One region of the Chengkuizengella sediminis genome, then DNA from elsewhere that is predicted to be linked to it. Evidence: a T-box and tRNA genes for the amino acid it is inferred to sense, from the RefSeq annotation. Region 1 holds a T-box; the other holds one or more tRNA genes.
What was found. The T-box of region 1 lies ahead of argS (arginine--tRNA ligase). A T-box ahead of a tRNA ligase gene usually reads a tRNA of that ligase, here a tRNA-Arg.

Region 1 (16,294 bases):
CTTATATGGCAAAAGTATCACACCCTACAGTAAGCTCTCATCTATCTAAATTAGTCGAAGGGAATTTACTCAAAGTTGAACAATTTGGAAGACACCGCTATTATAAATTAGCAAATGAACAAGTTGCAGAGGTCATTGAAAAATTAGGAGCCATAGCACCCTCAGTTCAGATCCGTTCATTAAAGCAGTCTGACCAAATGAAACAAGTACGTTATGCTAGAACTTGTTATGATCATTTAGCTGGAGAGCTAGGAGTGAGTATCACTGAAGCATTATTAAATCAAGGTTTAATCATCTTAAAAGATGATTTATATGAAGTTACAAAAGAAGGCGAAAAATGGTTTGAAAACCTAGGAATTATGATAAATAATGTGGGCAAAACTCGGAGAGTTTTTGCGAAACCTTGTTTAGATTGGAGTGAGAGACGATATCATATATCAGGATGGTTAGGAGCAGCCATTGCCACTCATTTCTTGGATCAAAAATGGATGATCAAATCAACAACAAATCGTTCAGTTCATCTTACTGAAGAAGGAAAAATCATGTTAGAGCAAAGTTTAGGTTTAGAATATTAATATAAATAAAGAGACTATCCTATAATTGTATACAACTCTTATAGGACAGCCTCTTCATCTTTCCAAATTTATTAACCAATGGTTTGAGTTAGTTTTTCAGTTAAAACATCCTTACTTTGTAACCCAATCATTTTATCAACAACCTCACCGTTTTCAAAAATTAATAATGTTGGGATGCTTTGCACTGCATATAACGCAGCTAATTCAGGGTTTTCATCCACATTCACTTTACCAATGTTCACTTTGCCTTTTAACTCTTCTGCTAATTCATCTACTATAGGCAATTGGGTTTTACAAGGACCACACCAAGGAGCCCAAAAATCAACTAAAGTAACTCCTTGTGATATGGTTTGATCAAAGTTTTTTTTATTTAAAACAACTGCTCCCATTTCTTTCACTCCTTTAAAGTGTTTATATTTTATTTTTCTTTATATTCATATTATATTTTGATTTTCACTTATATTCTGTAAGATGTTTTACATTTGTGAACTATCCACCGCTTAATTCTAAATGTTCTTTTGCTAATTCTATTTTAAGATGAATAGATTTTCTTCCTGTACGTATGATTTCTTCTTTCACTAAATCCTTTAATAATACACTGACGGATTCTCTCGTTGCCCCAATCATGTTTGCTAACTCTTGATGTGTCAAAGGCAGATCAATCTTATAATAATCTCCATCTTTAATGCCAAACTGCTCTGAAAGTTTAAGCAATAAATGTAAAATACGTGTGCGAATATCTCCAAAAGCGAGTTTTTCCAGCATTGCATCTCGATCTCTTAAACGATCACTTAAAGCTTTTAAAAATCTTAAAGCCAATTTTGGATGTTTCTCAATAAATTTTTCGAAATGAGTTTTACTTAAAGAACATAATAATGTATCCTCTATTGTTTCAATAAAAACATCCTTTGTACCAAATGAAAAAGAATCAATTTCTCCAAATACATTTCCTTTACCTAAAATACCTAAAGTAAACTGTTTTCCTTCTGCATTAATTTTATAGAGTCTTAATTTGCCTTCCTTAAGAAAATACATACCTTCACGATATTTCTCAGGTGTTTGTATAATTGTATTTTTTTTAATGGTGGACATCGGAGCCATTTTATCAAGCTCCATCAAATCTTCCATCGGTAGTTCATCAAAAACACTTATTTGAGATAAATACGATAACTTATCCATCTTTTCCCTCCAAAATCGTTTCAAACTTATTCGGATCAAACGTGTATATAACTTTTTCATCCCATACGATTAAAGGCGTGGCAATTCCCCCTAATCGGAGCACCTCATCAAATCGGTCTTGGTCGTGTGTTACGTTAATCAATTCATACTTTATTTTCTTTTTATTAAAAAAGTCGATCACTTCTTCACAGGCAATGCAATGATCACTGATATATAGCTGTATGTTCAACTTTAACACCACCCTTTATATTTATTAAACATACCATATTTTATATTCAGCTCAAAAATAAGTTCTAATTTAAATATAAAATAGATAACCATTTAAATAAGTTAAGTATTTCACATTAGAGAAAATGTCCTCTTTAACCCATTTCTCCCTTATTAAGTCTACTTACAATAAAATACAAGATTGATCACTCAGTGAATTACATTGATCAAAAATCAAATGTGAAAGGAGTTTTAAAAATGATAAGACTAAAAAATAAAGATGAAATCTCCTTGATGAGAGAATCAGGAATATTATTAGCGGAGTGTCATCAACAAGTTAGTAAATTAATTAAACCAGGTATTTCAACTATAGAAATAGATACATTTGTTGAAAAATACTTGCAAGATCATGGAGCCACACCAGAGCAAAAAGGTTTTCAAGGTTATCCATTTGCTACTTGTGGTTCAGTAAATGATGTCATTTGTCATGGTTTCCCTAATGAAACTCCCCTTAAAGAAGGAGATATTGTAACGATTGATTTTGTTGTTAATTTAAATGGTTGGTTAGCTGATTCAGCCTGGAGTTATTCGGTAGGCAACATTTCTGAAGATGCACAAAAATTGTTAGATACAACTTTAGAAGCACTTCATGTAGGAATAAAACAAGCCCAAGTCGGAAATCGTGTTGGGGACATATCTCACGCTATTCAAACATTCTCTGAATTAAAAAAATATAGTGTTGTGAAAGAGTTTGCAGGTCATGGGATTGGTAAAAAAATGCATGAAGATCCATTCATCCCACATTTTGGACCTTCAGATCAAGGAGCTTATCTAGAGGAAGGAATGGTAATAACTATTGAGCCCATGTTAAATATAGGAGCTCCATATTGTAAATTAGATGATGATGGTTGGACGGCACGTACACTAGACGGCTCGTTATCGACACAGTATGAACATACCTTAGCGATAACAAAAAATGGCCCTTTCATTTTAACGGAATTATAAGATTATAATTACTATACTCCAAAACATAAAAAATAGAGGAAGATGTACCATACATGGATCAGAATCTACATCTTTTTCCTCTATTTATTTACCGATTTTTCAATCTTTTAATTTCCTGATTCCACAAATGTTGCAATTCTATCTTTAATGGAATCTCTCACTTCTCTAAACCGCATCATAATTTCATCTTCAGTTCCTGTTGCTTTTGCTGGATCTTCAAATCCCCAGTGCCATTTGACCACATTTTTATTTGAAATGACAGGGCAATGTTCATCTGCATGTCCGCACAATGTGATGACATAATCTGCTTTATTTAAAATTTCAGGATCAATGACATCAGAACTATTGTTGCTAATGTCAACGCCTGCATCTTTCATAACTTGAACAGCACGCGGATTCAGACCATGTGCTTCTAAACCAGCACTTTTCACTTCATACTTTTCACTTCCAAGAGCTCTTAAAAATCCATCAGCCATCTGACTTCTACATGAATTGCCTGTACATAAAAAATATACTAATTTTCTTTCAGTCATCGTTGAACTCCTTTGATTTGTTGTATTTGTTAATTTATTTTAAATTATAAATGTTATCACAATGTTAAAACACAGCCTTTTGTGTAAATTCATCAATGTTTTCATCATTTATATTTTTGAAGGTGATTTGAGACCTAAACATTGTAAAACCTGTTTTAGGATTTTCCCTGTTGCATACGTCAGCACCAATTTGGATTTTTTCTCGTTCATATCATCAACATTTATTCGTACATTATTATAATAGCGATTAAATTTTTTGGCAACTTCTAAAGCGTAACGTGCAACAACAGAAGGTTCGTTTTTAAATAACGCTAGTTCTATGATCTGTTGAAAATTCATCAACTCCTTAGATAAAGTCCAAGAAGAAGGATCATTCAAATATTTCCCGTCAACCGGATTCAAATGATCGTTTATCCAAGATTCTTTCCACTCTCCCTTTTCAAGTAAACTTTGGATACGAGCATAAGTACATTGAACATACGCTCCTGTCTCCCCCTCAAAGTTTAAAGCATCTTCGAGTGAAAAGTCCACTTCCTGTATACGATTATTTTTCAAATCATTAAATATAACTGATCCAATTCCAATGGCTTCAGCAACTTCATCCTTGTTAAACAAATCAGGATTTTTTTGATTAATAATCTCTTTCGCTTTTGAAACAGCTTCTTCTAATACTTTTTCTAAAAAGATAACCTTACCGCGACGTGTAGACATCTTTTTACCTTCAAATTTCATTAAACCAAAAGAAATATGCTCACAATCATTGGACCAACCTTTACCGATTTTATCAAGCACTGCAAAAACCTGCTTAAAGTGCAATTGCTGTTCCGCTCCAACTACATATAAGATTTTACTTCCTTTCATTTGTTCATGGCGATAAATGGCTGTTGCCAAATCTCTAGTAGGATAAATGGTAGTTCCATCTGATTTTAATATTAAACAAGGAGGCATATCTAATTCATCTAAACGAACAACCATGGCCCCTTCACTTTTTTCAAGTAGACCTTTTTCTTTAAGCTCTATTACAACAGGTTCCATTTTGTCATTATAAAAACTTTCTCCTAAATAATGATCAAAGTCTACACCTAGTTTTTCATACATTAGTTTAAACTCTTTAAGACTTAATTCAATAAAATAATTCCAAAGTTTTATTGCTTCCTCATCACCCTCTTCCAGCTTCTTAAACCATATACGTGCTTCTTTTTCAAGTTCAGGATCTTGTTCTGCTTCCTCATGAAATTTCACGTATAACTGAAGGCATTCATGGATCGCGTTATCTTTCATTTTTTGTTGATCTCCCCAACGTTTATAAGCTGTGATTTGTTTACCAAACTGGGTTCCCCAGTCACCCAAATGATTCACTCTTACAGCATCATACCCTGCAACTTTATATATGTGATACAAAGCATTTCCAATCATAGTGGAACGAAGGTGTCCAATTCCAAAAGGTTTGGCAATGTTAGGTGAAGACATGTCAATTATAATACGCTCATTTTTGCCAATATCCATCTTTGTAAAATCTTCTTGTAAAATAGAATTCAATAATTTTTCTGACCATACATTGTTTTCAAAGAAAAAATTAATGTATGCTCCTTGAGAGTGTATGTTGATATTTTCAAGTTTTAGATCATTTTTTAATTGTTCTACCAATTCTGCAGCTATAATTGTTGGATTTTTTTTGTACTTTTTAGCTAATATAAAACAAGGGAAAGCAATATCTCCTAGTTCTGCATTTGGTGGAACTTCAAGCAATTGTTCAATTTCTTCTGTGCTTAGTAATATAACATCCTTTAATATGTTAGCAATGGTCTCTTTTAGCATCTTTCTCACTCCTTGATTTTGATATTTTTATATGTGTGGTGAACGTATTAATGTTTACATCTAAAATCGTCCACTTCCTTGTGGACAACGATGCACCAAAACATCCTGTTTTGGCAGTTCGTCCAAATAAGATTGGTCGGCTAAATTCACAACACGTCCTTGTGGTGAACGCCTGCATCAGTTCGTCCAACTAAGGTTCCTCTACTAAGACCAGCCACGTCCATGTGGCCAACGTAGACATCAATTCATCCTTAATAGGTACGCTGGCTAAGTTCTCAACACGTCCTTGTGGTGAACGCCTGCATCAGTTCGTCCACGAACTGAAAAACTCCCGTCTCAATATAGAGACGAGAGTTTTATATTCCCGTGGTACCACTCTTCGTGCATGAAAATCATACCATCATTCATGCCACTTAAATACGATATCGGAGCTACCGGATCTTCCTACTTTTAAGTTCAAAAGATCATCTCATGGGTCCGCTTCTTCATGTTCTCCGTACCGACTTCCACCAATCTCGGCTCGCTTTGACTCTCAAACATGAGTACTCTCCCAATCACTGATTATGATGATAAAATTATATTATGAACATTTTAAATGAAACGGTTTTGAATGTAAAGAGGGGATTGTTTAAAAATCAACCATGCTGTGTTTAATCCAATCCCCATCCTCAACTTTAATTAGATCTTCAACACTTTGATTCCAAATATATACCCATGCTTCTACTTTTTCATTTAAATCTGTGCTCACTATTTTAGATTTTCTTAGATACATGCTTTTTTCAGGTTTTCCCTCCATATACTCTTCAAAAATATCCAAGCTTTTTAATACTGCCCTATACTTTTGATGCTTTATATACATTAACTCTCCTACAATTTCACCTTCCCCTTCAATCACAGCAGGGTATTTAGCAACCACATGCATCTTTCCTTGTATTGTTCCACTTACCTCTTTTTCCGTATTCCCTTTTAAAAAATGTTCGTATGCACCGTACATAGCTTTTTTCATTAATGAGCCATACACAAAAATAGGTTTCATTTAAAATTCTCCTCCTAAAAATTAATTCCCAATTGAAAAAATATTGTTTATCCATCAGTTATGTACTTTTTAACTCAGTCTAAAGTTGTAGGATTAGTTAAATCTATGAGCCGATGTTATAACGGCATACATTAGATAAAATTTTAAAATAAACATTGTAATAGAGAAATTACCAAAAAATAATGACTACATTAAAAAAGTGTGGTTTTATTTGTTAACATCCAGTATAATATAAACAACCCACTTAATGAAACTGAGTTTCAAACAGTGAAACAGATGGCGTTGGGATATAAAATATGAACATTTTCCCACTGTTCAATAAGAACATTTGTTTGATTAAATGATCGGATTCATGTATAATTTTTCAATATCAAAAACGGAAGAAGGGGTCTACATGTTACAAAGACTTAGATCAATTAACCCTGTAAGTAAAAGTATTATATTTGGAACTCTTTTCACTCGTGCAGCTACCTTTATGACCATGCCTTTTCTTGCTATTTATTTATCGGTGGTTCATGGAATAAGCCCTGTAATGATAGGAGTGATCTTAGGAGTTAGTGCATTTACGAGAATTCCTGGTAGTTTTATAGGTGGAAATCTATCGGATCGATACGGACGAGAAAATGTAATGCTCATTTCAATTTTTGTATGGGCTTTTGTTTTTTTAGGTTTTGCTTTAGCCACTCATGTCTTTATGTTTTTTATTTTAAACGCACTTAATGGATTATGCAGTTCCTTTTTTGAACCCTCCTCAAGAGCATTATTATCTGATGTGACAAAACAGAAAAATAAACTACTCGTTTTTAATTTAAGATATGCAGCGATTAACGTTGGTGCTGCAGTAGGACCACTAGTTGGATTTTTAATAGGGAGCTCTAAATCCACCATAACTTTTGTCATCACTGCGATCGTATATTTGTTGTATGCAATCTCCTTATTATATATTTTACCAAAACATAGGGACTCAAATAAAAAAATAGAAACAAAAGAAAAAATAACAATGATGAAAGCTTTGAGTGCATTGCGACAAGACTTAGTTTTTCTAGTAGCAGTTATTGCCTTCATATTTGGGGTAATCGGTTATTCTCAATTTGGTTCTACAATGCCACAATTTTTTAAAAATGCTACTTATTTTGAAAATGGAGTTGCCTTATATACTTCTCTCATTATTTTAAACGCGATTACGGTACTCGTTGTCCAGTATCCTGTGACTCGTATTGGCAAAAGGTTCTCGCCAATTATTTCAATCATGTTAGGCACACTTACAACCTCTATCGGATTATTTGGAGTTGGTCTATTTGAATCTATCTATTTAATCGGACTATCTATGATCATCTTTACGATTGGTGAAGTCATGATGTTTACGATGTATGACCTGTTTGTTGATCAGATTGCTGATCCTTCAATGAAGGGAACTTATTTTGGAGCGATGGGATTCACCTCACTGGGTGGTTCTGTAGGACCTTTAATAGGTGGGGTATTATTAGGTGCATTTGGTTTTGGGGCACCTGTCATTGTTTTTGGTATCTTAGCCTTAATTAGTGCAATTGGATTTCCCCTCTTCATATATGTGAATGTACTAATGAAAAAAACAAAACGAAATTTAGATTATTCATTGTAAAACAACTTTCACACTACTCGAAGTATTATATATTGATCTAAGGAATAGGTTCTGGCTTCGGCCACCTATTCCCTTCTAAATTAGTCGGCACTTTATTCTACAAAAATAAGATCCTCAAAAACGTGTTATGATAATTAGAGAATATTACTCACTAACCAAGGGTGATTTGAATGTTTTTTTATTTTATCGTATTATTTATCATTGCTTTATTTTTAGTCGTAATCAACCCAAAAAATGAGTCCAATCGATGGGCATCAGCCTTTTTGTTATTTGCAAGTTTAGGTGGCTTAGCGGATACGATAAGAGCTTTGATTTTGCCCTCACTCTTAAGAGAAAATTTTTCAAACCTATATTATTTATTTAATACAATTCAACATATATTAGATTTTATCAATCAAACATTAACACCATATGGAGTACTTATTTTTGCAATAGTCTATTCAGAGTTTTTCAATAAAAAATGGCGTTCTTTATTAAAAATAGTTCTTTTACTTCCCGTTATAATCATGTTATTTACTACAACATACTTCCCTATATTGAAATTAAATTATTTATTATTACTGTACTGGGTTGCACCTTATTATATCCTTTCATGTTTTCTATTAACCTTCACATTTGTAACTGAAAAACATCCTTTAAAAAGGAAAAATAAACTCATTACCTTTTTCATCATAGTACCTACAATTTTATCTATTCTTTTCTTTATAAACATTATGAGGGTATATGATCCTAATTTTTATTTTTTTCCTTACGTTAGTGTTTTTATTATATTTTCATTAGTCACTGCTCTTTTTTTCAGCTTTCGTTATGGGGTGTTAGGTATGAAAGTGAACATTGAGAAAGATCACTTAAATACAACAATAAAATCAGTAAGTTCTGGTACAGCTATTTTAAACCATACGTTAAAAAATGAAATTGGAAAAATCACATTAACTACAGAAAACTTAAAAAAGTCATTGGAAGTAACCAACCAAGATATTGATGTATATTTCAATATTATTAATAGAGCTTCAAACCATATGCAGGAAATGGTTGACCGCATCCAAGATCAAATGAAGGACATACAATTTAAAGAAACAACAAATGGGCTTGACGAATTAATCGTAGAGTGCTTAGAGAACTTAAAGTCAGATTTAGAGAAAAAAAAGATCCAAATAAATTTATCACTTATCGAAAATATCAATCTATTTTGTGATCGAACACATATCCAAGAAGTATTTAACAATATCTTGAAAAATGCCATAGAATCCATGCCTATAGGTGGGTCATTATCTGTCGTCACCTACAAAACCCGAAAACACATTGTTGTATCCATAAAGGATAACGGTAAAGGTATTTCTAGTAAAAATTTAAAATATGTATTAGATCCGTTTTTCACGACAAAAAATAAAAAACAAAATTATGGGTTAGGGTTATCCTACTGTTATAATGTCATGCAGCAATGTGGTGGTTCAATTGAACTGTATAGTGAAGAAAATATGGGAACAGAAGTTAAGTTGTTCTTTCCAAATAAAATGATGGTTTGAAAATGAGAATGGAGTTTGGATATGAATAAAAAAATTAAAATATTGCTAGTTGAAGACGATTTAGATTGGCTGCAAATGATTACCGAATTTTTAAATCACGAACATGATATTCAAGTGATTGGTAAAGCCACAACTCACGAAGCAGCATTAGAGCTCGTATCTAATACTGAATTTGATGTTGTTTTATTAGATATTAACTTAACTGAAAATCAACTAGATGGGATTTATACAGCTGTTGAGATCTCTGAGTCAAATCCCGAAGCTAAAATCATCATGCTTACCTCTTTAAATGACGAGGAAATTATAAAAAAAGCATTTACAGCAGGAGCAATTAATTATGTAGCTAAACCCGACTTTCATCAACTCCCACATGTCATACGTTTTGCCTTTTCTCATTCACATCCGATGGAAGTATTCAAAGAAGAGTTCCATCGTTTAAAAAGAGAAGAACAACTTCAAAAACTAACACCTGCCGAAAAAGAAGTGTTCCAACATATCGAAAAAGGCATGACACAAACGGAAATCGGAAGAAAATTATATAAATCAGAAAGTACATTAAAAAACCAAGTGAATAAAATTTTAAAAAAGCTAGGTGTAAAAAGCAGTAAGGAAGCCGTAAAAAAAGTGAAAAGAAAGGGATTATAACTTTACTCACTTTTAACTACTATCATAAATAAAGCACTTTAATACTCCCCTCTATAGAAGGGAGTATTTTAAGATTGTTGAGAAACTACAACTTCTGCAAGCAAAGCTGCTTCAACTGAGTTCACTCACATTACCTTGGGTGTGAAGTGATCACTAACTACCTGTCAAAGTTATAATTACACTTCCTTTTTTGTGTCCTTTTTCGACATACCTGTGAGCCTCTTCAATTTGTTCGAATGGGTAACGTCTATCAATGACCGATCTAATCGCTCCAGCCTCTATAAGCTCTTTGAGGAATTTTAGATCTTCAGTTTTTTCACTTGATGGCCTCAAACCTGTGAACGAAATAATTGCTTTTTTACTGCCGATCTTTGAAGTCCATAACATTGGAAGAATAATTGACAGCGTAAGAACAGTTGAAAGATAAACCCCACTTTGCTTTAGCGATCTTTTACATCGTGAAAATGAACTCTTGCCTACCGTGTCAAAAATAATATCGTAGGTTTGACCGGTTTTGGTAAAATCCTCTTTCGTGTAATCAATGACCTTATCTGCCCCTAGAGATTTAACTAATTCTAAATTTGTGGTACTGCATACCCCGGTCACTTCTGCCCCATAATACTTGGCTAACTGTATCGCAGAAGTACCTATTGATCCAGAAGCACCATTGATAAGAACTTTTTGTCCGCTCTGAATGTTTGCCGTATCTCTAAGAAAAGGTAATGCAGTTAATGCCCCATCACAGACTGCGGCCGCATCCTCGTAGGTTATATTAATCGGTTTTATTGCCAGTTCTCCTTCCTCAGGCAAACATATATACTCGGCATTAGCACCAAACATGGTAGATGCAATAACTTGGTCACCTTTCTTAAATGATTTTACATCTTTGCCTACTTCTTGAATTTCTCCCGATAATAAAAATCCCGGTATAGTATTTTTGGGTCTTGTGAGACCAGTGAAAAATCTTGAAATAAATGGTTCACCCTTTCGAAAGGCGCAGTCCACTGGCGATACTATTGTCTCATATACTTTTATCATTACTTCATTGTCCTTGGGAGTAGGTTTTACTACCTCCTTGAGCTGAAGAACATCGGGTGATCCGTATTTTGTACATGTGATTGCTTTCATAGGTATTCCTCCTCGAATAATATTTTTAGAAGTCAAATTTAAGTTTTTTTCCTCAAAAAAATAACTTCCTTAAAGGGAATTGATCCCGTGTTTGAACCTTAAGCGGCTAATGTAAAAATTGATATAGGATATTTAAAAGAATTTCAATAAATAGATTGGATAAGAAGATGAGGATACTTGATATATTTATTAGGATGGAAGACATGTAGAAATCAAAAAAATAAATAAAACATGGTGAGTGCAGTACTTTATGTTTGGTTTTTATGTTCCAAAGTTATCACTACATTTCCCTTCTTATGTCTTTTTTCTACATACCTATGAGCTTCGACCATTTGTTCCAAAGGATAACGTCTATCTATGACCGATTTTATCGTTCCCGCCTCAACAAGCTCTTTGAGGTAATTTAAATCTTTTTGCGACCACGAAAAACTTGTGGCCGCAAACATTGCTTTTTTGCTGCCGATCTTTGATGTCCATAACATTTGAAGCATTATTGCCAGCGTAGGGACAGTTGATAGATAGATTCCTCTTTGCTTTAGCAAGCTTTTACAATGTAAAAATGAACTCTTACCTACCACATCAAAAATAATGTCATAGGTCTGGCCGGTTTTGGTAAAATCCTCTTTCGTGTAATCAATTACGTTATCGGCTCCCAAAGATTTGACTAATTCTAAATTCGTAGTGCTGCATATCCCGGTTACTTCTGCACCATAATACTTGGCAAGCTGCACCGCAAAAGTACCTATCCCTCCAGAAGCGCCAATGATAAGGATTTTTTGTCCACTCTGGATATTTGCCTTATCTCTAAGGAAAGTCAATGCTGTTAATGCTCCATAAGGGACGGCAGCGGCTTCCCCATAGGTCATATTTGCCGGTTTTATTGCCACCACCCCTTCTTCAGGAAGACATTTGTACTCAGCATGAGCGCCTAAACCAGTACCGGTAGATCCAAAAACCTGGTCACCTTTTTTGAGTAATTTCACATTTTTGCCTACCGCTTCAATTTCCCCGGCTGGGTAAGCCCCAAGCATGGTGTTTTTGGGTCTTATGACGCCATTAAAAAGTCTGATAATAAATGGGGTACCCTTTCGTGTGACGCAGTCAGTTGGTGTTACAATTGTCTCATATATCCTTACTAGTACTTCATTGTCCTTGGGAGTAGGTTTTGCTATCTCTTTTACTTCAAGGACATTCGGTAAACCGTATTTATGATATACAACAGCCTTCATTTTGTATCCTTCCTTTCTGCTGATTTAACGCTTATGCTTAAAAATGCACCGCTGTTAACCCTTAACTATGACAGCTTTATTTAGTTTCATCTTCTAAAGAGAAAGAGAATACTTCTTCCAACGGTGAGTTAAAAACGTGAGCAATTCGAAAAGCCAATTCAAGAGAAGGGGAATACTTTTCCTTTTCGATCGCTACGATTGTTTGTCTTGTCACACCCACTTTTTCAGCCAATTGTTTTTGGGTCATTTCATCATGGTAAAAACGTAATTTGCGAATATTGTTGCTAATAAGACATTTGTCCATCTTTAAAATCCTCTCCGATAAAAGTAGAGCTTTGAAATACTATCCATCATCGATGCCGCAGATCCAGAGATAAATAATATGGAGAACATCACATTCGGTGACATATCAAAGACCAGAGATCCCATTGCAAGCAAAAACCCAGCTACAAATACATAATAAGAGTTTCTTGTTGCTTTCAATTCAATTAATTTATCTCGTTCATCCGAAATTGAAGGTATTTCTTCTTTGGTTGCTATTGTATTGATAATCCCGAATATAATATGCAAGATGATATTGGACACAATTGTCACGATAATTAAGAGAAAGAAGACGGATCCCCAAAAATTAAAGACATTTGCCGAATCTAAGCTCCCTTCCTGGTAATTTTGTAATACATAAATGAAAAAACCTGAAGAAATCAGTATGGTGCTAATTAAAGATACGATATTGTTTTTTTCTTCGTAGGACATATTTTCCTCCTTTTGTCTGTTTATATTTACTTTTAGTAAAATTTTATATACATATAGTAATATAAACTATTCATTATATCAAATATATTTTACATTTATCAGGAAAATAATTCCTGGGGTTCCTCACAAAAAAATACTCCCCTCTTAAATTAAGAAGGAAGTATTATTTGGGTTTTTATTATACTTATCTATATTCCTGAATCAACTCGAAGTCATCAAATATCGCCCAACTATTTCCTGGGGAATTAGACCAAATTCCAATTTCTAATTGTCCTTCGGTTACTTGAATGTTTTCAATAAGATATTGAGTCCACGTACTTTCAGGTTCAGAACCTATAACCGTTTGTAATTCTTCCCCACCATATCCTTTAGCAAATAAATGAAGTTCGTTTTGACCTCCACCTGATCTCACCCAAACCGATGCTTTATAAGTGCCATTTGGTACGTCCAAGATTTGGCTCGTTAATTGCTGATAATCTGAAGAGGACCAGTGTACTAATTTATAATTTCCGTTTAGTGGATCATCATTATCTATACTTTGAGCTAACTGTTGATTGTCAGGGTGCCATTCATTCCAGTTGGATAAATCACCTGTTTCAAATCCACTGTCATTGATTAAATTTTGTTGAGTGAATGGTTGGAACTGAATCCAATCTACATTCCCGATTCCATTACCACCTTTAAATATAACATATAAATCATTAATTCCTTTTGCACTAAAGACATCAGCTTTTACGACATCATAAGTTTGCCATCCTCCTGTATTATTCACATTTACTTCACCAATTAAGGTTCCGGATAAACTACCAATTCTTAATTCTAGTGTTCCACCTTCAGATGCCGAACCTACTCTAGTATCAATGTTTACTGCTCCATTTCCAAAATCCACATTTTCAAACATGATATAATCTCCATTATCCGTCCAACCCACATTAACAACGTCACCATTTGTTTCCGTTTCAATTCCACTCATTGCATTAAAATCTTCTGCTTCAATTTTATCAAAGGCATTGATACCATTTGTATCAAAGTTTCCTTCCCAGACAAATGTGGCAACTGCCCCAACAGGGAGCGTATACTCAAAACCGTCACTACCAGATTTTACTTTAAACGTTTGTTCATGTTCAGAATTATTATGTGCAAGTAATACTTTTGATCCATCGGGATTTTTAAAGGCCACTGTCTCTATTCTTTCATCATAATTGGAATCAATCCTTACTGCACCTGGATCTACAAATTTACTAACATGACCTAGAACATAATACTCAACATTTTTTGTGATTTCTCCAGAATTTGAATCTATTGTGACGACGCCACGACAATCTGTACAACCGCCATTAATGGGTCCAAAGTTTTCATCTAAAGCTAAATTCCATAACAGAACGGATTTTGACCAATTTCGTATAGACCCAATCACTACATTGGACATATTCCATTTCATATTCACATCAAAATCAGTATCCCACTCACCACCAGAACATTCAGTAAACCATATTCCTTTATCTGGGTGAGCATTGTGTACTTCTGATTGCTTATCCGGTGTTCCTCCATAACAATGAAATGCACTTCCATCTACATAAGTCTTCGCAACTGGATCTTCTAGTACCTGAATTGGATACTCAAATTCATTCCAGTTGTGATCCCAGCTTAATATTTTTGTATCCAAACTTTGTGCTTCAAATGTTGGACCTAGATTGTTTTTAATAAAATTGGTTTGCTCTTCAGCACTCATATACATACTTGGATACCCACTAGTTTCATGATGCGGTTCATTTTGAACTGTTATCGCGTAAATTGGTAGTCCTTCATTCTCATAACTTTGTACATATTTCGCTAAATATTCAGCATAAACTTGGTAGTAATCTGGGTTTAAAGTACCTCCGTTTAACTCCTCATTATTTTTCATCCAAGCAGGTGCACTCCATGGAGTCCCTAAGATTTTTACATCTGTATTGATCCCTTTAATGTCCTTCAACACAGGAATCACATTGACTTGTTCTTGAGAGATCGAAAATTGCTCCAAGCTTAAATCCGTTTGACCTTGTGGTAAATCATCATAAGTATAAGAAGATAATGAAAAATCTGAAGCCCCGATCGTATGACGAACAAAACTGAAATTCACTCCATCTTTTCCGAATAAATCGTTTAAAAGCTCAGATTGTTGAGCTGAATCTAATTGATTAATTAAGTAAGCAGCTGAACCAGAAACTGCTGCTCCAAAACCATCTATTTCTTGATACTGTATATTTTCATCAACTTGAATAGTAATTGGGTTAAAGGTTGTATCTGTTTCAAAAAAAATATCTACTTGCTGTTCTAGTAGTTTTTGCTCATCTACGGTTGTCATCCATACTTGTACACTATTATTGTTAGCGCTTGCAAAACCAAAATTCATAGTGCTAAAAGTTAGCATCAAAACTAGTGATAGCATCATGAATAAATGTAAACTTCTCCTCTTAAATTTGATCATGTTAGTCCTCTCCCTTTTTCATAGTAACTGTTCAGCTTGTCTAATGTTATCGTTTAAAAGAGTAAATATAGAACATAGTAACACTTGTTGGTATCGTTTTCAATGTAAACATTTGCATATTCCAAAAAAGCAGCCAACAAAGTCATGTTAGCTGCTTAAATTTAATTATTAAAAACTTTAAGAAATCACTCATACATCGCAACGTTTTGAGCTGTTACTGTTTGCATAATAAAGACCAAGTTTATCTTCTAATTTTACTTACAGTTTTTTAGACATGCTAATAGCCGTAGGTTCATAATTCATTTTTTTATAAAGGTGTATTGCACGTTCGTTATGCGCAAATACATGGAGAGAAATCTTTTCAATTCCTTTTTCTCTTACCAACTTGTCCAATGCTGTGAGTGATTCTATTCCATATCCCTTTCCTCTTTGTTCTTCATATATGTAAAATTCGTAAATAAAAGCTTCTTTTTGTAACTTTGAATCATCAAAAAAATACCATAACCATCCTATCGTCAGCTCTTCATTTACAATAGAAAGTAAAAAATGTTGTTTCGTATGCCTTCCTT
Region 2 (16,294 bases), on a different contig from region 1:
TTACATCTTCCACAGTTACGTTTCTCTCTAATTCTACAACTAAATCAGTTACTGAAACATTAGGTGTTGGCACACGCATTGCCATACCATTTAATTTCCCTTTTAATTCTGGTAATACAAGAGAAACTGCCTTTGCTGCCCCTGTTGTAGATGGAATAATGTTTTCAGCAGCTGCACGTGCACGACGAGCATCTTTGTGTGGTAAGTCTAATGTGTTTTGATCATTTGTATAGGAGTGAACGGTTGTCATCATTCCTTTTACAATACCAAAGTTATCGCTAAGCACTTTAGCAAATGGTGCTAAACAGTTTGTTGTACAAGATGCGTTGGAAATTACAGTGTGATTCGCTGCATCATATTGTTCTTCGTTAACACCTAATACAACGGTAACATCTTCGTTTTTAGCAGGTGCAGAGATAATTACTTTTTTCGCTCCACCTTTTAAATGTGCTTCCGCTTTAGACTTTTCAGTGAAGATACCTGTAGATTCAACAACGATTTCTACCCCGTAATCTCCCCAAGGAAGGTTTCCTGGATCACGTTCAGCAAAAACTTTAATTTCTTTTCCATTTACAACTAGTGAAGCTTCACCAACTTCAACTGTAGCATCTAATCTTCCATGAGTTGTATCATATTTTAAAAGATGCGCTAACATGTTCACATCTGTTAAATCATTAATTGCAACAATTTCAACCTCTGGATTATTTAATGCTGCACGAAATACGTTACGTCCAATACGTCCAAAACCATTAATTCCAACTTTAACCATAATAAATTTCCTCCCTAAAGTAATAAATATATTATTTTCAAGACGGCATTTAAGCACGTCATGATGACTCATTAATTGATAAATTTCACATGACTTCTACCATTTTTGTCGCGGCACCTTCATCGATGACTAAAACATTCTCATGACCAAATTTCAAAACAGCTGATATTGCTTCTGCCTTACTGCTACCGCCAGCTACACCAATGACAATTTCAGTCCGCCCTATATCTTCAATTCTTAAACCAATTGTAGGAATTTGATGAACGACTTCTCCTCTGTGATTAAAATAGTATCCAAATGCTTCTGCAAGCGCCCCCTCGGACTCTAGGATTTTCCTAGTTGTATCATCCACTTTTCGTCTATCAGCCATAACCATAGCTTCACCTATTCCATGCACAACCATGCGAGACTTTCGAATAACATCAATAATTTCTTTAATATTAGGTTCTTGAATCAAGGATTGATAAGCATCTTCACTTAAGTGGTCTGGTACATGAAGCAGTCGATACCCAGCTCCTGTCCTCTTGGCCATACTTGATGCGATTGTATTCGCTTGAAGCTCAAGCATTTCCCCTAATCCACCTCTAGCAGGAACGAATAAATTTCCTTTTAAATGAGTAGATGCCGATAATTGATTTGCAATTTCTGAAGTAGTTGAACCACCAGCTACTGCAATAATATCTTCTTTAGCAGCATATTTTAGCAACATCGCCGCACCAGCACGACCTAGTTCTTTTTTCGAATAGTCTGAGAAGTCAGAATCTCCTGGTACTATGACCACTTGCTTTAATTCATAACGACTCTGAATTTGTTCTTCAAGGTCTGTTAATCCTAATAACTCCTTCATAATGGGACGAAGTTGTTCTATAAGTTCTTTTCCAGAGTTACTAATTCTCATACCTATCGTTTCAATCTCTAAAAGTCCCTGAGCTTTCAAAAAATTAACTTCTGCTCTTAATATTCTTTCTGTCATATTCAACGATGAAGCTAATGTTCTTCGACCGACTACACCTGAAAGCAATAAATGATGCAAAATAGTATATCGCTTATTTAAAACTTCTGTTAAATCAGGCAATAACTGTTTCTGTATATCTAGTATTTTCCGCAAACGTGTTCACTCCAAATCAATTCATCCTGTATTAACATTCCGTAAAAACTCACCTTCTATTACGAATGGTTATAAAACTGAGAATACGTGATTGTAAATACTTAGCAGGTTTGATTAAATCTAAGTTGTAGTGAGTTGTTTCACTGCGTTGGACTTTATTTGTCCCATATAATCATTTTAAGTCCCACTATGACAAAAAAATAAACAGCCATTTAAACAGCTTTCGAAATAATTATACCTCTTTAGTGTAAGAATGTAAAGCTTATAAACTCCATTATATATCCAAAAGTCACGAATTGAATGTATTGATTTTATGTTAGGTATATCATATAATAGCAAGTACTGTGTACTTTTATTTGCGCTCGTGGTCCAATGGATATGACGCAGGTCTCCGGAACCTGAGATCGAGGTTCAATTCCTCGCGAGCGCGCCATAAATATGAATCATTTTTTTTGATCTTTGTTTGACCTTTCTTGACCTTTGGTGTGCTTTTAAGTTATGATGTATACTACATGATATTTAAAAATTCATTTCAATAAATTGGGAGGTATATTTTATGAATTACGTACCTATGGTTGTCGAACAATCTAATCGTGGAGAACGTGCATATGATATTTATTCAAGGCTTCTTAAAGACCGCATTATTTTTCTCGGAAGTCCCGTAAATGATGTCGTTTCTAATTCCATCATTGCACAAATGTTATTTTTAGCATCTGATGATCCTGACAAAGATATTAGTTTATATATTAATAGTCCTGGTGGTTCCATTACTGCGGGAATGGCTATTTTTGATACGATGCAGTTTATTAAACCAGACGTTTCTACAATCTGTGTTGGTATGGCAGCATCTATGGGAGCTTTCCTATTAGCTGCTGGTGAAAAAGGTAAACGTTATGCTTTACCTAATAGTGAAGTTATGATTCACCAACCTCTTGGTGGTGCTGAAGGTCAAGCGAGTGATATTGAAATCAGAGCGAAAAGAATAGTAAATATGAAAGACAAATTAAATCGTATTTTAGCTGATCGTTCAGGTCAAACTTTAAAGAAAATTCAAAAAGATACTGACCGTGATTACTTTATGAGTGCGGATGAAGCTAAGGAATATGGTCTAATTGATGAAGTAATTGAAAAAGTAAAATAAATCATAATAACTTACAAAACAGACCGTTCTTAATAGAACGGTCTGTTTTAGTTACGAAGCCTTTTTTCACTTTTTGTAATGTTATTTTGGGGTATTTTAAAAGTCGTATTGCACTGTTACTTGTGTTGTAATACTAATCTGACCAGTTGATATAGAAGTAGATGAGTCTTCAGCGGCATATAATTTAGCAGTAGCACCACCAAGAGGACTGATAGATACACCTCGACCTTGAACCACATTTACTATGCCTTTGATCGATTTATTTTCAGTTTTTGCAATCGTAGTTGCTTTTTCCTTTGCATTTGCCATCGCTTTTTCAATCGCTTCTAATTCATACTCATCTGATTTTTCTGTTCCGAACTGGATATTGTCCACACGGTTTACACCCGCTTTAGTTAAATCATCTACTAATTTACCAATCTCATCTATCTCTCTATATGTGATTTGTAGAGTATGGCTTGTTTTGTAACCTAACAATTTTGGTGCTTCATCCTGTATATACTGATATTCTGGTTGAACATTAAACCTTGTTGTTTTCACATCTTCTTTTTTAAACTTATATGTGTCGTACAACACTTTCTCAACATTTGCCATAATTTTTGCATTTTCATCCTGTGATTTTTTAGCTGTGTCTGCTTTTGTTTCAACTGTAACTTGAACATAAGCTACGTCAGGTTCTACCATAATTTCTCCGTTACCTGTCACTGTGATTGTATGGCTCTTTGTCTGACCTTCCTGTGCCTCTACACTTCCCTTTACATTAGTAGATTGGAAAAAACCTACCCAAGCTGCTGCAGCCAACACTATGCTTAGTGCAATAATAGAAATTCTTTTTTTTGTGATTTGCATCTTTAATCTCTCCTTTAGAATGAACTTTTATCTTATTTTTAACAAATATCTTTTCATTATGATCTCGGCCCCGCAAAAGTAATAGAATTATTCTACCGAGATTCACCTCACTTTTGTGGGTGTATTAAAATTCATATTGTACACTAACATTCGTAGTGATTTTTATTTGTCCACTAGATATGGACGTATTGTTATTATCCATTGAAAATTCTGCTTCTGTTAATGCATATGGAGAAATCGGATTGCTAAAAGTAGGGTTTCCTTGAACGACATGAATGATGCCTTTGATATTTTTATTTTCCGCTTTGGCAATCACTTCAGCTTTCTTCTTCGCATTCTTCATTGCCTTTTCAATCGCAGCTAATTCATATTCATCTGATTTTTCAGTATCAAATTGAATGTTGTCTACTCGATTTACGCCTGCTTTTGTTAAGTCATCCAGCAATTTTCCAATTTGTTGTATATCTCTATAAGTAATTTTCAAAGAATGATTTGTTTCATAACCTAATAATACTGGTGCCTGGTTCTCTTTGTACTGATACTTTGGATAAACATTAAATCTAATGGTTTGTATATCTTCTTTTTTGAGTTTAAACGTATCAGATATGACGTTCTCTACTTCTTTCACTATCTTGGCATTTTCCTCTTGTGAATTTTTGGCTGTATCCCCCTTTGTTTCAATTGCCACTGTTACGAAGGCAACATCAGGTTCGACTGTAAGCTCACCGTTACCAGAAACCGTTATCGAATTACTATTAGTCGTTTGAGTTTCTTCAGCTTGAACCTTTCCATTTCCTTCTGAGATTTGTAAAATGATAAACCAAGTCATCGTAGCTAAAATGAAGGTAAAAACCAATATGGACAACCGCTTCATCGTCATATAAAAAAACATCCCCTCTTATTAAGACTCTTCTCAAACAATTAGACGATACATGGAAACAAAAGGTTGCAGTTTTAAAAGAGAAGAAGAGAAAATTAAATTCGTGGCTTTATTTTGTATAAAAGTAAAAAACCAGCATTCAAGCTTCCTAAGAAGAAGCTAAACACTGGCTTGCATTGTTTATGATTCATTACTGAGTTTCTAATTCTTCCTTACTGCATAAATCAACTAGAGCGTTTACAGCTAGTTCTGCATCAGAACCTTCAGCGCTAATATTAATTTCCGTACCTGAACTAATAGCTAAACTCATAATTCCCATAATACTTTTTGCATTTACTTTTTTATCATCTTTTTCTACAAAAATTTCTGAAGAAAACTTATTAGCTTCTTGTACAAACAATGCAGCTGGTCTTGCATGAAGTCCTGTTTTTAACTTTACAACGACTGGGTGATTAACCATTAACCTCAATACCCCCTATACTACTTCTATAAATATTTATATTATACCACTATTAACGTTTTAATTCTATAAAGAAAACCTCTTAATAAAGCCTTCTCAAAGAGATATGAAATCAATTCCTAATCTGCTCCGCTATCTTATCAATCTTTCTTAAGCGATGATTTACTCCTGATTTACTAACCTTATCTCTTAAAAGTTCACCTAACTCTGTTAAATTTAAATCTGGATGCTGTAATCTTAATTCTGCAACTTCCCTCAATTTATCTGGTAAATGATCCAAACCCATTGTTTCTTGAATCAGTTTGATATTATCTATTTGTCTCATTGCAGCACCAATCGTTTTATTAAGATTAGCTGTCTCACAGTTCACCAGCCTATTCACTGAATTGCGCATATCTCTCATAATCCGAACATCTTCAAATTTGAGCAAAGCTTGGTGAGCACCGATTATATTTAACAAATAAATGATCTTCTCCCCTTCTTTGATGTAAAAAATGAATCCTTTTTTCCTTTCAATACATCTAGCGTTTAAATCAAATTCATTTGCTAAATCACAAAGAGCATTACAATGATCCTCATACATTGAAGCAATTTCAAGATGATACGAAGAGCCTTCTGGATTATTAACTGACCCCGCTGCAAGAAAAGCACCTCTTAAGTATGCTCTTTTACAGCATGTATCTTGAATGATTTGTTGATCAATGTTCGTTTTAAAAATAAACCCTTCTGATACAATTCTCAGATCAGACAATAGTGACTGAACTTGATCAGGTATTCGAACAATATAAACATTATTTTTCTTCAACCGCATTTTCTTTTGAACTAAAATTTCAGTATGAATGTTAAATTGTTTTTTTATTAAAGAATACATTCTCCTAGCTATTGCTGCATTCTCAGTTAAAATATCCAATACCACTCTCTGATTGGTTATTTTAATCGTTCCATTCATACGAATTAGTGCTGAAAGCTCAGCCATCGCACAGCAGCGATCTACTTCAATCAACGTTAGTTCTTTTTTCGTTTGTGCCGCAAAGGACAAACGAATCACCTCTTCCTTGACAACCCACGTTCAACTAATTGATAAATATGCATGCTCAGTTTTTCAGCATCATGCCGTAAATAAGTTCGATATAACACAAGTTTGTCAGATATGACTTCAAAACCGTTTTTTAAAATCTCATCTAAATCTACTTTTACTGGTAAGGCACCTTTTTCTGCATACTTTTGTTGAACATGTGATGGAATTTCTTCATTGTTTACAATGACATAGTCAAAAATATGATACCCCATATGCTGATAAATAGCCTGTAAGTGATCGTTTACCGTATAATTATCTGTTTCTCCTGGTTGTGTCATTACATTGCTGACGTATATTTTAACAGCAGTAGATTGATCAATCGTATCCGCAATTTGAGGAACTAATAGATTAGGAATGATACTAGTATATAAGCTTCCAGGCCCGATCAAAATGGCATCTGCTTCCTTAATCGCTTCAATTGCCTCCAGCAAAGGAGTAACTTCACTTTTTTCAATAAAAACCTTCTTTATCTTTTTTCCCACTTTTGGGATTTGAGATTCCCCAACAATAATACTACCATCTTCCATCTCTGCCTTTAAAACAATGGCTTGACCAGAAGCAGGTAGCACTCTTCCTCTAACAGCTAAAACCCTACTTAGTTCTTTTATACCCGTGACAAAATCACCAGTAATATCTGTCATAGCAGCAAGAATTAAATTACCTACACTATGACCTGCAAGCCCTGTCCCAGTGGTAAAGCGATGAGATAATACTTGAGAAAGTATGGGTTCAGCATCTGCTAAGGCTGTTATAACATTCCTAATATCACCTGGTGGAGGAATTTGTAGTTCAGATCTTAGAATGCCTGAACTCCCACCATCATCAGCTACAGTAACAATGGCTGTAATATCTAGAGGTTTCTTTTTCAAACCTCTTAACATAACAGAAAGACCTGTACCGCCACCTATGACAACAATTTTAGGAAGCTCTAAGTTACTATCCATTTAAGCCCCCCCCAACTAATGGTCTCGATCTGAATCTCGGTGGCTTACTCTAATCACTTCTGACTCACTATTGCCGATCATTCTCCCTAAATACTCAGCGATAGCAACAGATCTATGTTTACCACCTGTACATCCAATACCGATCACAATTTGACTTTTGCCTTCCTTGATATATTGTGGGATCAAGAAATGTAGTAAATCTAATAATTTCGTTAAAAAGGTTTGTGTGTCGCCCCACTTCATGACATAATCATAAACCTCAGTGTTTTTCCCAGTATGGGGTCTAAGCTGTTCAATATAATGAGGATTTGGTAAGAAACGAACATCAAAAATTAAGTCTGCATCAATAGGTGTTCCATATTTAAAACCAAAAGACATCACATTAATGTGAATTCCATTTTGTTGGTTTTCAGTAAAACTAGATGAGATTTTTTGTTTAAGTTCTGCCAATTTTAAATGGCTCGTGTCCACAACCAAGGTGGATGAACCTTTTAACTCCTCAAGCATTTTACGCTCTAACTGTATTCCATCTAACGGTAGTCCTTCGGAAGCCAATGGATGACGTCTGCGACTTTCTTTATATCTTTGTACAAGCACAGAATCTGTAGCATCCAAAAATAGGATTTCATACTTTATTGTGTGGTTGTTTTTTATATAATTAAGAGAATCAGATAATGCTTCAAAAAACTCTCTTCCTCTTAAATCGATCACTAACGCAACTTTACCAATTCTACCATTTGATTGTTCGATCAAATCAGCAAACTTAGGAATTAATACGGGCGGTAAATTATCTACACAGAAAAAACCCAAATCTTCTAAACATTGCACAGCCACAGTTTTACCTGCACCCGACATTCCCGTTACAATTACTAATTTAGCTATATGATTGGAGTTCTCCATGATTTCTCCCCCTTGTGGTAAGGCTAAATTTTAAATAAATTCAAACCTGCAGCACCAACGATACCCGCATCATTCCCTAATGTAGCAGGGACGATATCCACACCTTCTTTAATTGCATCTGGTGTGAATTTCTCAAAATTCTCTTGAATTTGATCAAATAAAATATCTCCTGCTTTTGATACTCCTCCTCCAACAATAAATCTTTGTGGATTTAACACAAATGCCAACATCGACATTGATCTTCCTAAATAATAAGCCGCTCTCATTACGATTCGAATAGATACCTCATCATTTACTCTCGCTGCATCAAATACATCCTTCGCAGTAATAGTGTCAAGCAATGACAAAGACGTTCTCTCGCCTCTCTCTACTGCATCTTTAGCCATACGGATTATACCTGTAGCTGAAGATACTGTTTCAAGACACCCTTTTTGCCCGCATCCACATTGAATAGCTTCCAAATCTGGTACAACTGACATATGACCGATTTCTCCAGCCATCCCATTGAACCCTTGATGTATTTTATCTTCTATAATAATACCGCCACCAACACCTGTACCTAACGTGTAACAAATGACATCTGAAACGCCAGCTCCAGCACCACTCCAAACTTCCCCTAACGCAGCAACATTCGCATCATTATTTACAATGACTGGCTTCCCGGTCTTTTCTTCTAAAACGTTTTTCACATGGACATTTTCCCAGCCTAAATTAGCTGCTCTCTTCACTAATCCATTTTTGTCCACAAATCCTGCAATACCTGCTCCAATACCAGCCACATTGTCCCAGCTAAAAGTAGAGTCTTCAACAATTTTTTTTACATAGGTTGTGATATTGTCTGTAACTTGTTCATATCCCCCTTCAGATTCCGTAGGACCTTCATAGGTTTGAATTAACTTCCCTTTACTATCACAAATTCCAACTTTAACGGTTGTTCCTCCTAGATCTACACCTATATAAATCTGCTCTAACATTCTTTACACCTCAAATTTTTTTATTAATTTAACTTCATTTCTCATCTAAAAAGTTCCATTTTCAGCATCAATGACAATGTTCAACTTTAACTACGCTGACATCATGTAATGAAAAAAAGGGGACTTTTTAAACGAAATGGATCGCCTCCATCATTTCTGATTGTGCCCCTGCTTTGGACGTGCTGGTCTCGACATTTATCACCTAAACATGTCGGTGTTAACAGGTAATCCTACGTTTTTATGTGGTTATTAGAATAACCTTTTAACTTTCACTATAAGCTATGCTTATGACAAGGTCAAGACACTTATCTATAGCAAAGAATACTATGGTCAACATTACAATTAAGTAATTATCAAACTAATGTCATAAACCGATTTCTTTCGACAATTTTCAATTATCAGAAATAAGCAAACAGAAAACTCGCCGATTGGCGAGTTTCTTTTCACTTTTTTTGGGTGCCGGCGTTCTCCACTTTAGTCGGCCTTCACATCACTTTTGTGGGTATTATAACGTTTGGCTCCAGTCGTGGACTGCGCTTCCTTCTAAATACTTCTCTGCATCTAATGCAGCCATACATCCTGAACCTGCAGCGGTAATGGCTTGACGATAAATTTTGTCTTGAACATCTCCACAAGCAAAAATACCTTCTACATTCGTTTGTGTTGTGCCTGGTTTTACTTGGATGTATCCCACTTCATCTGTATCTAATACCCCTTTTAAAAACCCTGTATTTGGACGATGACCGATGGCTACAAAAATGCCGTCTGTTTCAATAATTTCTTCTTGTCCCGTTTCAGTATCCTTGACTTTTAATCCTGTTACACCATTGTCTCCAGCTACAACTTCAATCGGTGTTTTATTTAATGCCCAGCTTACCTTCTCATTCTTACGTGCATAATCCTGCATAATCTTAGAAGCACGTAATTCATTTCTACGATGAACCACTTTCACATCCGTCGCAAACTTAGTAAGGAAGTTCGCTTCCTCCATTGCGGAATCTCCTCCACCTATAACAATAACTTTTTTACCTCTAAAGAAAAATCCGTCGCAAGTTGCACACGCACTAACTCCACGCCCCATATTTTCCGATTCACCTGGTATCCCTAACAATTTAGCTGATGCTCCAGTAGATATTATGACAGATTGTGCTTCAATTTCTTCTGAGCCTTCTAAAAATAATTTGAAAGGACGTTGGGAGTGTTCTATTTTATTAACCCATCCAGTTTTAAATTTTGCACCGAATCTTTCAGCTTGTTTACGCATGTTGTCCATTAATTCAGGTCCCATAATTCCATCTGGAAATCCAGGAAAATTCTCTACATCTGTAGTGATCGTTAATTGTCCACCTGGTTCTGGTCCATCTATAACTAAAGGCTCAAGATTTGCGCGAGCTAAATAAATAGCAGCAGTTAATCCTGATGGACCTGTTCCTACAACAACTGATTTATACATAAAAATTCCTCCTCGATACGTAATTCATTCAAGTACTTTATAATAATTATCTTATAGTAATCATTATAAAGTAAAAATATAAAAAAGAAAGTAATTTATATTACAAAACGTTATTTTTTATTAAATCTATATTTTTTCTGATCGTGGACACGGATATCTGATATCTTTCCGAGACTTCACGATAGGTGAGTTCAACATTGTACATTTTTGCGATTAAATATTCAAGTGCTGCAGACCAACCATTTGGTTTATTTATTTTAGGTACATTTGGATATTTCATGGTAAGAAAATTAACCCACAATGTATACAACTCATATTTCTGCTGCAAATCATATCGATCTTCCATGTGAATTAAAGCTTCGTCTATGATCAAATGCCACTTCTCATCCCAACTTATAAGCTTATTGGAAAGAGGTAATAAATCTATACTTAGTTTTTCCCCATTTGTTGTTATCATTTCGTATGGTTCCGAAGCTTTCATAGTTCGAAGTAAAAATACAGCGATTCTCTTAAGTTTATCTTTTTCATTTGGTTCTAAAAGAAATTTCCTTAATAACTTTTCTACATCTTTATTCTGAATGAAGCTTATGATTTCTAAAACTTGAAGTTTATTTGTCGTCGTACCATGAAACAAACCCCATTTTAACGAAGTTTGAACGATATGATTTGTATCCCACTCATTTAATACATTTTCCTTCCATTTCCCTAGCATATGAAAATGCTCTTCGAAAGGTAAAAAGTAATGGTAGCTTAACATCATTTCTTGATCAGATATTAACTTATCAAATTCTTCAATAAAAAAGTTGGGTACGATATCTTTACCATCTATATTCTTTGCTTGTTTCCAGAGACGTAATGCCTTCTCAAACCTTTTTGTATTAAAGGCGGCAACAGCTGCATAATGAAACAAAGACGGCTCAATAACCTCATCTCCTGTTTTTATTAACCTTAAGAAGTGATGGTATGCCATTTCATGATTGCCTAATAGACCCAATGTCATTGCAAGTTTGTAAAGCTGATCTGGAAGATATGGGTATGTTTTGCTTAACAATTGTAAAATTTCTGATAATTTGGCTTCATCTTGTATCTGTCTATAATATATCGCTAAATTACATAAAGCGTGTAAGTTTCCTGGATCTACCTTTAAAACCTCTTCAATGTGCTTAGATGTTTTTTCATAGTTACCAATATAGTAATATGCTAAGGCTAGGTTATTCTGAGCTGCAATAAAATCTGGATATTTTTTGATGATTTTTTCTAAAAGATGAATAGCCTCCGGACATTTACCTTCTTCTAATAAAAGTCTTGCACGATCGTGATCAAAAAACTTTTCTTTCGATTTCAATTTTTTGATGGGTATATCTCGATTGAGTTCAATGCTTAGAAGTTCGATCATTTCATCACATTCTTCTAAAAATTGTCCCTCAACATCTTTTTCTAAATAAGAAACCAGCGCCTCTTCAGCTGATTCAAATAAATCCATATTCATATAATTATTGGCCATATAAAAATGACACTCTGTCATGGAAGGATCCACTTCATCGAGTACCTTTTTTAAAATTTGATTCGATTCTCTATAATCGCCTAATTCAGAATATACACCAGCCAAGTTAGCATGATTAACCGCATTTTCCGGTTCTAACTCCATGGCTCTCCTAAAATATTTTAGTGCCTTAGCATATTGATAACGATCCAAAAAATGGACAGCTTTTTCGTAAAAGAATGTGGCATTCATGCTCAGTGATACAATATTCGTTTTATCTCTTCCAACCACTGTTCTTTTTCTTTGCATTTCTGTAGGCACCTCCATATAAGTAAGGGTTCAAAAAGTTCAGTTTTCAGCACCGAGAAGATTGTGCAAACATGCAGAAGCCGGAGCGGAGTGTAGAGATTGGTTACATGAGCACCGGACTTCAAATGTGAGTGCAAGGTTCGATGTCGAAATCACTCCCTCTTGCTACTTCGTGATCAAAAGTGGACTTTTTGAATATCCTCTATTAAGTAAGAATCAAACAAAGTATAACATATCTTAATAACCTAATAAAAGTAACATTCATATCAAAACCCCCAAAAAGCAAAAAAGAAGGAAAGCCCTTTTTCTTTACCTTTTGGGGATTATTAAAGTTATGATTTGGCAAGACAACCTCAAATCATGTGAATGCTATAAAGGTTTAAACTCCACCTGACTTAAATAATGTACTGATAGATCCACCCTCCATAATAATTTTTATCGCGTCCGCAAGTAAGCCAGCCATTGAAATCACTTTAAATTTAGTTGGATGATCTTCAGGCAATGCTATGGAGTCGGTGACTACGATTTCTTTTATATTGGGATGATCTAACCTTTCTAAGGCTGGACCAGAGAATACTGGATGTGTTGCACATACATAAACATCATTGGCACCTTTTTCTTTTAAACCTTCCACTACATTAACAATGGTAGTTCCAGTATCAATCATATCTTCAATAATGATAGGTGTTTGTCCTTTAACATCCCCAATAATATGTGTAATCACTGATTCATTATGTGCAGGACGTTTTTTGATCATGATCGCAAAAGGTGAGTCTAAATAATTCGCTAGTTTTTCTGCGGTGGATGCTCTACCTGCATCTGGAGAAACTACAATTGGATTTTCAATATTTTGTGCTTTTAAATAGTGCGTGATATGATCCAATGCTGTTAAATGATCCACTGGGATATTAAAAAAACCTTGAATAGCTGGAGCATGTAAATCAATTGTAATGACACGACTAGTCCCTGCCGTAGTTAATAAGTCCGCAACTAACTTTGCTGAAATAGGTTCACGAGGTGCTGCTTTCCTCTCTTGACGAGCATACCCATAATATGGAAGTACAACTTGAACGGTTCTTGCAGATGCTCTCTTAGCAGCATCAATCATAACAAGAAGTTCCATCAAATGTTCATTAATCGGGTGTGAAATGGATTGAACGAGAAAAACATCACAATTACGAATAGACTCCTCGAAATGGACATAAATCTCACCGCTTTTAAATCGGGAAAGTTTAATTTTCCCTAATGATTTTCCAAGATTATTACATATTTGTTGTGCCAGCTGAGGATTGGCAGATCCTGTGAATACTTTCACACATTCATAATTCATGATTTACCTCCTGAAAATTTATAAACATACCATGATCCGCTTGCGCTGATCATATGTAGCTAACTGTGTAAAACCTATTTTTTTCAACAAATTTCGCGCTTGATCTAGAAACAAACCAAGCTGTTCTGGTTTGTGTGCATCTGAACCAATCGTTAAAGGAATGTCGAGTTTGTGACATTCAAGTAGAATGCGTTCACTTGGAAACATTTCTTCAACGGGCATGCGTAAACCAGAGGCATTTAATTCAATCGCTAATCCATGTTCCTTAATTAGATTTAACGTTTGCCTCTCTATTTCTATCATATCACTTTTTGGCTTCCGACCAAACCTTTTTATCACATCTAAATGACCAATGTAATCATAAAGGTCAGTTTTCACTGCTTTTTGGACAGCATCATAATATTGAGCAAACACTTCATCTACATCTCGATTTTCCCAATGATCTAATTGTCGGAAATCTGAAATATCCCATTCTCCTAAGAAATGAACAGAGCCAATGACATAGTCCCATGGGTAGGAAGAAATAATTTTTTCAATTTCAGTTTCGTACCCTTCAATATAATCTGCCTCAAGTCCTACTTTAATATCAATTTGATTTTTATATTTTTTCTTCAATAAAAAACATTCTTCGACATATCTAGGAATTTCATCTGCAGGCATAGCCATTCCCGGTAAATACGTTTTTGGGTCTACATGAATTAAAGGCATATGATCCGATAAGCCCAACTGCTGCAAACCGATCTCAATGCCTTTTTTTACGTAATCCTCTAAGGAACCAGAAGCATGTCCACAGCGTTCATGATGTGTATGGTAATCAATCAACATGACGCTTCTCTAACTCCTTCATTATATTTTTTATTGGTAGATCTCTATCTTTTAACAATACCATAAGATGAAACATTAAGTCACTTACTTCGTAGGTCAATTCTTCATTATCTTTATTTTTAGCTGCAATGATGACTTCCGCAGTCTCTTCACCGACTTTTTTAAGGATTTTATCGACTCCTTTATCAAATAAATAAGTCGTATATGCACCTTCAGTTCTTTCCTCATATCTTTTTGCAATCACCGATTCTAATACAGCTAATATGTTAAAATTATTTGCCTCATGGTCTTTTAGTACATCATCTTCAGACTTTGAAACAGCAACTTCATTAAAAAAGCAGCTTTGTTCACCTGTGTGGCAAGCAGGACCTTTTTGATTAACAAATACTAACATAGTATCTGCATCACAATCATAGTTCAACCTTATAATAGATTGGGTATGACCAGATGTCTCGCCTTTGTGCCATAGCTTTTGACGTGATCTACTCCAAAACCAGGTTTCTCTTGTTTCTAATGACAACTTTAATGATTCTTTATTCATATAAGCCATCATCAATACATCTTTACTGCTAATATCTTGAACGATTGCAGGAACCAAACCTTGATCATCCCAAGTTATTCTGTCTAATAGATCATTTAAAGTTTGATCAACCATAGGATCAGATGGTTTTAATTGTTGATCTGTCAACGTACTTCCACCCCTTTTTCCTTTAACTCTTGTTTTACGTTATCAATGGATAATTCTTTATAATGAAAAATAGAAGCAGCAAGACCAGCATCTGCCCTACCTTGAGAAAAAACATCATAAAAATGTTCAGATTTACCTGCACCTCCTGATGCAATCACAGGAATACTCACAAGATCTGAAACTGCCCTCGTTAATTGTATATCAAATCCATCTTTTGTGCCATCCGCATCCATACTTGTCAATAAAATTTCACCAGCACCCAAGTTTTCAACTTCTTTCACCCAAGATAAGGCTTTGATACCTGTAGCATTTCTACCTCCATGTGTATAAACTTCCCATTCTTTCCAATCCTCATTATACTTTGCGTCGATAGCCACAACGATACATTGTGAACCAAATTTACGAGCACCTTCTGAAACTAAAATAGGATTTTGAATAGCTGCTGTATTAATCCCAATTTTATCAGCCCCTGCTCGAAGCAAATTCTTCATATCCTCTACACTATTTATCCCTCCACCTACAGTAAAGGGAATAGCAATCTCACCTGCCGTTTGTTTAACAACCTCTACCATTGTTGCACGACCTTCAACAGATGCAGATATATCTAAAAAAACAAGTTCATCAGCACCCTCTTTATCATATATTTCTGCTAATTCAACTGGATCACCGGCATCTCGTAAATTTACAAAATTAACTCCTTTCACCACGCGACCATCTTTCACATCTAAACATGGGATAATTCGTTTTGCTAACATAAATTAAAATCCTTCCTCCATCACTTTAGCTAAATGGATTTTATCCGTATATAGTGCCTTTCCTACGATTGCACCTATTACGCCATCCTGCTTATGAGCAGCCAACTTCTTTAAGTCATTTGTTTCACTTACCCCTCCTGAAGCAATGACTGTTTGTCCTGAAGTTTTAGCCAGCTTAACGATGGACTCTACATTTGGTCCTTGCATCATCCCATCTCTAGATATGTCTGTAAAAATAAACGTTTTTGCTCCTTTTTGAGCTAATTGCAGCGCTAATTCATCTGCTTTTACTTGAGAGGTTTCCAACCAACCTCGAGTAGCAACATATCCATCCCTTGCATCTATTCC

Region 2: it encodes a tRNA-Arg, which carries the amino acid that the T-box ahead of argS (arginine--tRNA ligase) is inferred to sense. The anticodon was not compared.

What each region holds. Positions count from the first base shown of each region.
Region 1 covers NZ_SIJC01000002.1:85,592-101,885, reverse strand. The annotation lists gene EPK97_RS05035 (ArsR/SmtB family transcription factor) at 1-575, shown strand, start outside; gene trxA (thioredoxin) at 647-964, opposite strand; gene EPK97_RS05025 (Crp/Fnr family transcriptional regulator) at 1,065-1,754, opposite strand; gene EPK97_RS05020 (glutaredoxin family protein) at 1,747-1,983, opposite strand; gene map (type I methionyl aminopeptidase) at 2,220-2,966, shown strand; gene arsC (arsenate reductase (thioredoxin)) at 3,074-3,499, opposite strand; gene argS (arginine--tRNA ligase) at 3,608-5,317, opposite strand; T-box leader at 5,658-5,884, opposite strand; gene EPK97_RS05000 (gamma-glutamylcyclotransferase family protein) at 5,946-6,353, opposite strand; gene EPK97_RS04995 (MDR family MFS transporter) at 6,748-7,974, shown strand; gene EPK97_RS04990 (sensor histidine kinase) at 8,145-9,500, shown strand; gene EPK97_RS04985 (response regulator transcription factor) at 9,522-10,145, shown strand; gene EPK97_RS04980 (NAD(P)-dependent alcohol dehydrogenase) at 10,299-11,273, opposite strand; gene EPK97_RS04975 (NAD(P)-dependent alcohol dehydrogenase) at 11,522-12,502, opposite strand; gene EPK97_RS04970 (helix-turn-helix transcriptional regulator) at 12,579-12,806, opposite strand; gene EPK97_RS04965 (hypothetical protein) at 12,809-13,255, opposite strand; gene EPK97_RS04960 (carbohydrate-binding protein) at 13,440-15,725, opposite strand; gene EPK97_RS04955 (GNAT family N-acetyltransferase) at 15,984-16,294, opposite strand, start outside.
Region 2 covers NZ_SIJC01000010.1:118,754-135,047, forward strand. The annotation lists gene gap (type I glyceraldehyde-3-phosphate dehydrogenase) at 1-769, opposite strand, end outside; gene EPK97_RS17580 (sugar-binding transcriptional regulator) at 855-1,877, opposite strand; tRNA gene EPK97_RS17585 (tRNA-Arg) at 2,236-2,310, shown strand; gene clpP (ATP-dependent Clp endopeptidase proteolytic subunit ClpP) at 2,434-3,018, shown strand; gene EPK97_RS17595 (SIMPL domain-containing protein) at 3,115-3,867, opposite strand; gene EPK97_RS17600 (SIMPL domain-containing protein) at 3,992-4,747, opposite strand; gene EPK97_RS17605 (HPr family phosphocarrier protein) at 4,938-5,207, opposite strand; gene whiA (DNA-binding protein WhiA) at 5,320-6,246, opposite strand; gene EPK97_RS17615 (gluconeogenesis factor YvcK family protein) at 6,252-7,229, opposite strand; gene rapZ (RNase adapter RapZ) at 7,245-8,129, opposite strand; gene EPK97_RS17625 (ROK family glucokinase) at 8,153-9,103, opposite strand; gene trxB (thioredoxin-disulfide reductase) at 9,609-10,556, opposite strand; gene EPK97_RS17635 (tetratricopeptide repeat protein) at 10,657-12,348, opposite strand; gene EPK97_RS17640 (ribose-phosphate diphosphokinase) at 12,728-13,678, opposite strand; gene hisJ (histidinol-phosphatase HisJ) at 13,697-14,503, opposite strand; gene hisIE (bifunctional phosphoribosyl-AMP cyclohydrolase/phosphoribosyl-ATP diphosphatase HisIE) at 14,493-15,158, opposite strand; gene hisF (imidazole glycerol phosphate synthase subunit HisF) at 15,188-15,946, opposite strand; gene hisA (1-(5-phosphoribosyl)-5-[(5-phosphoribosylamino)methylideneamino]imidazole-4-carboxamide isomerase) at 15,950-16,294, opposite strand, start outside.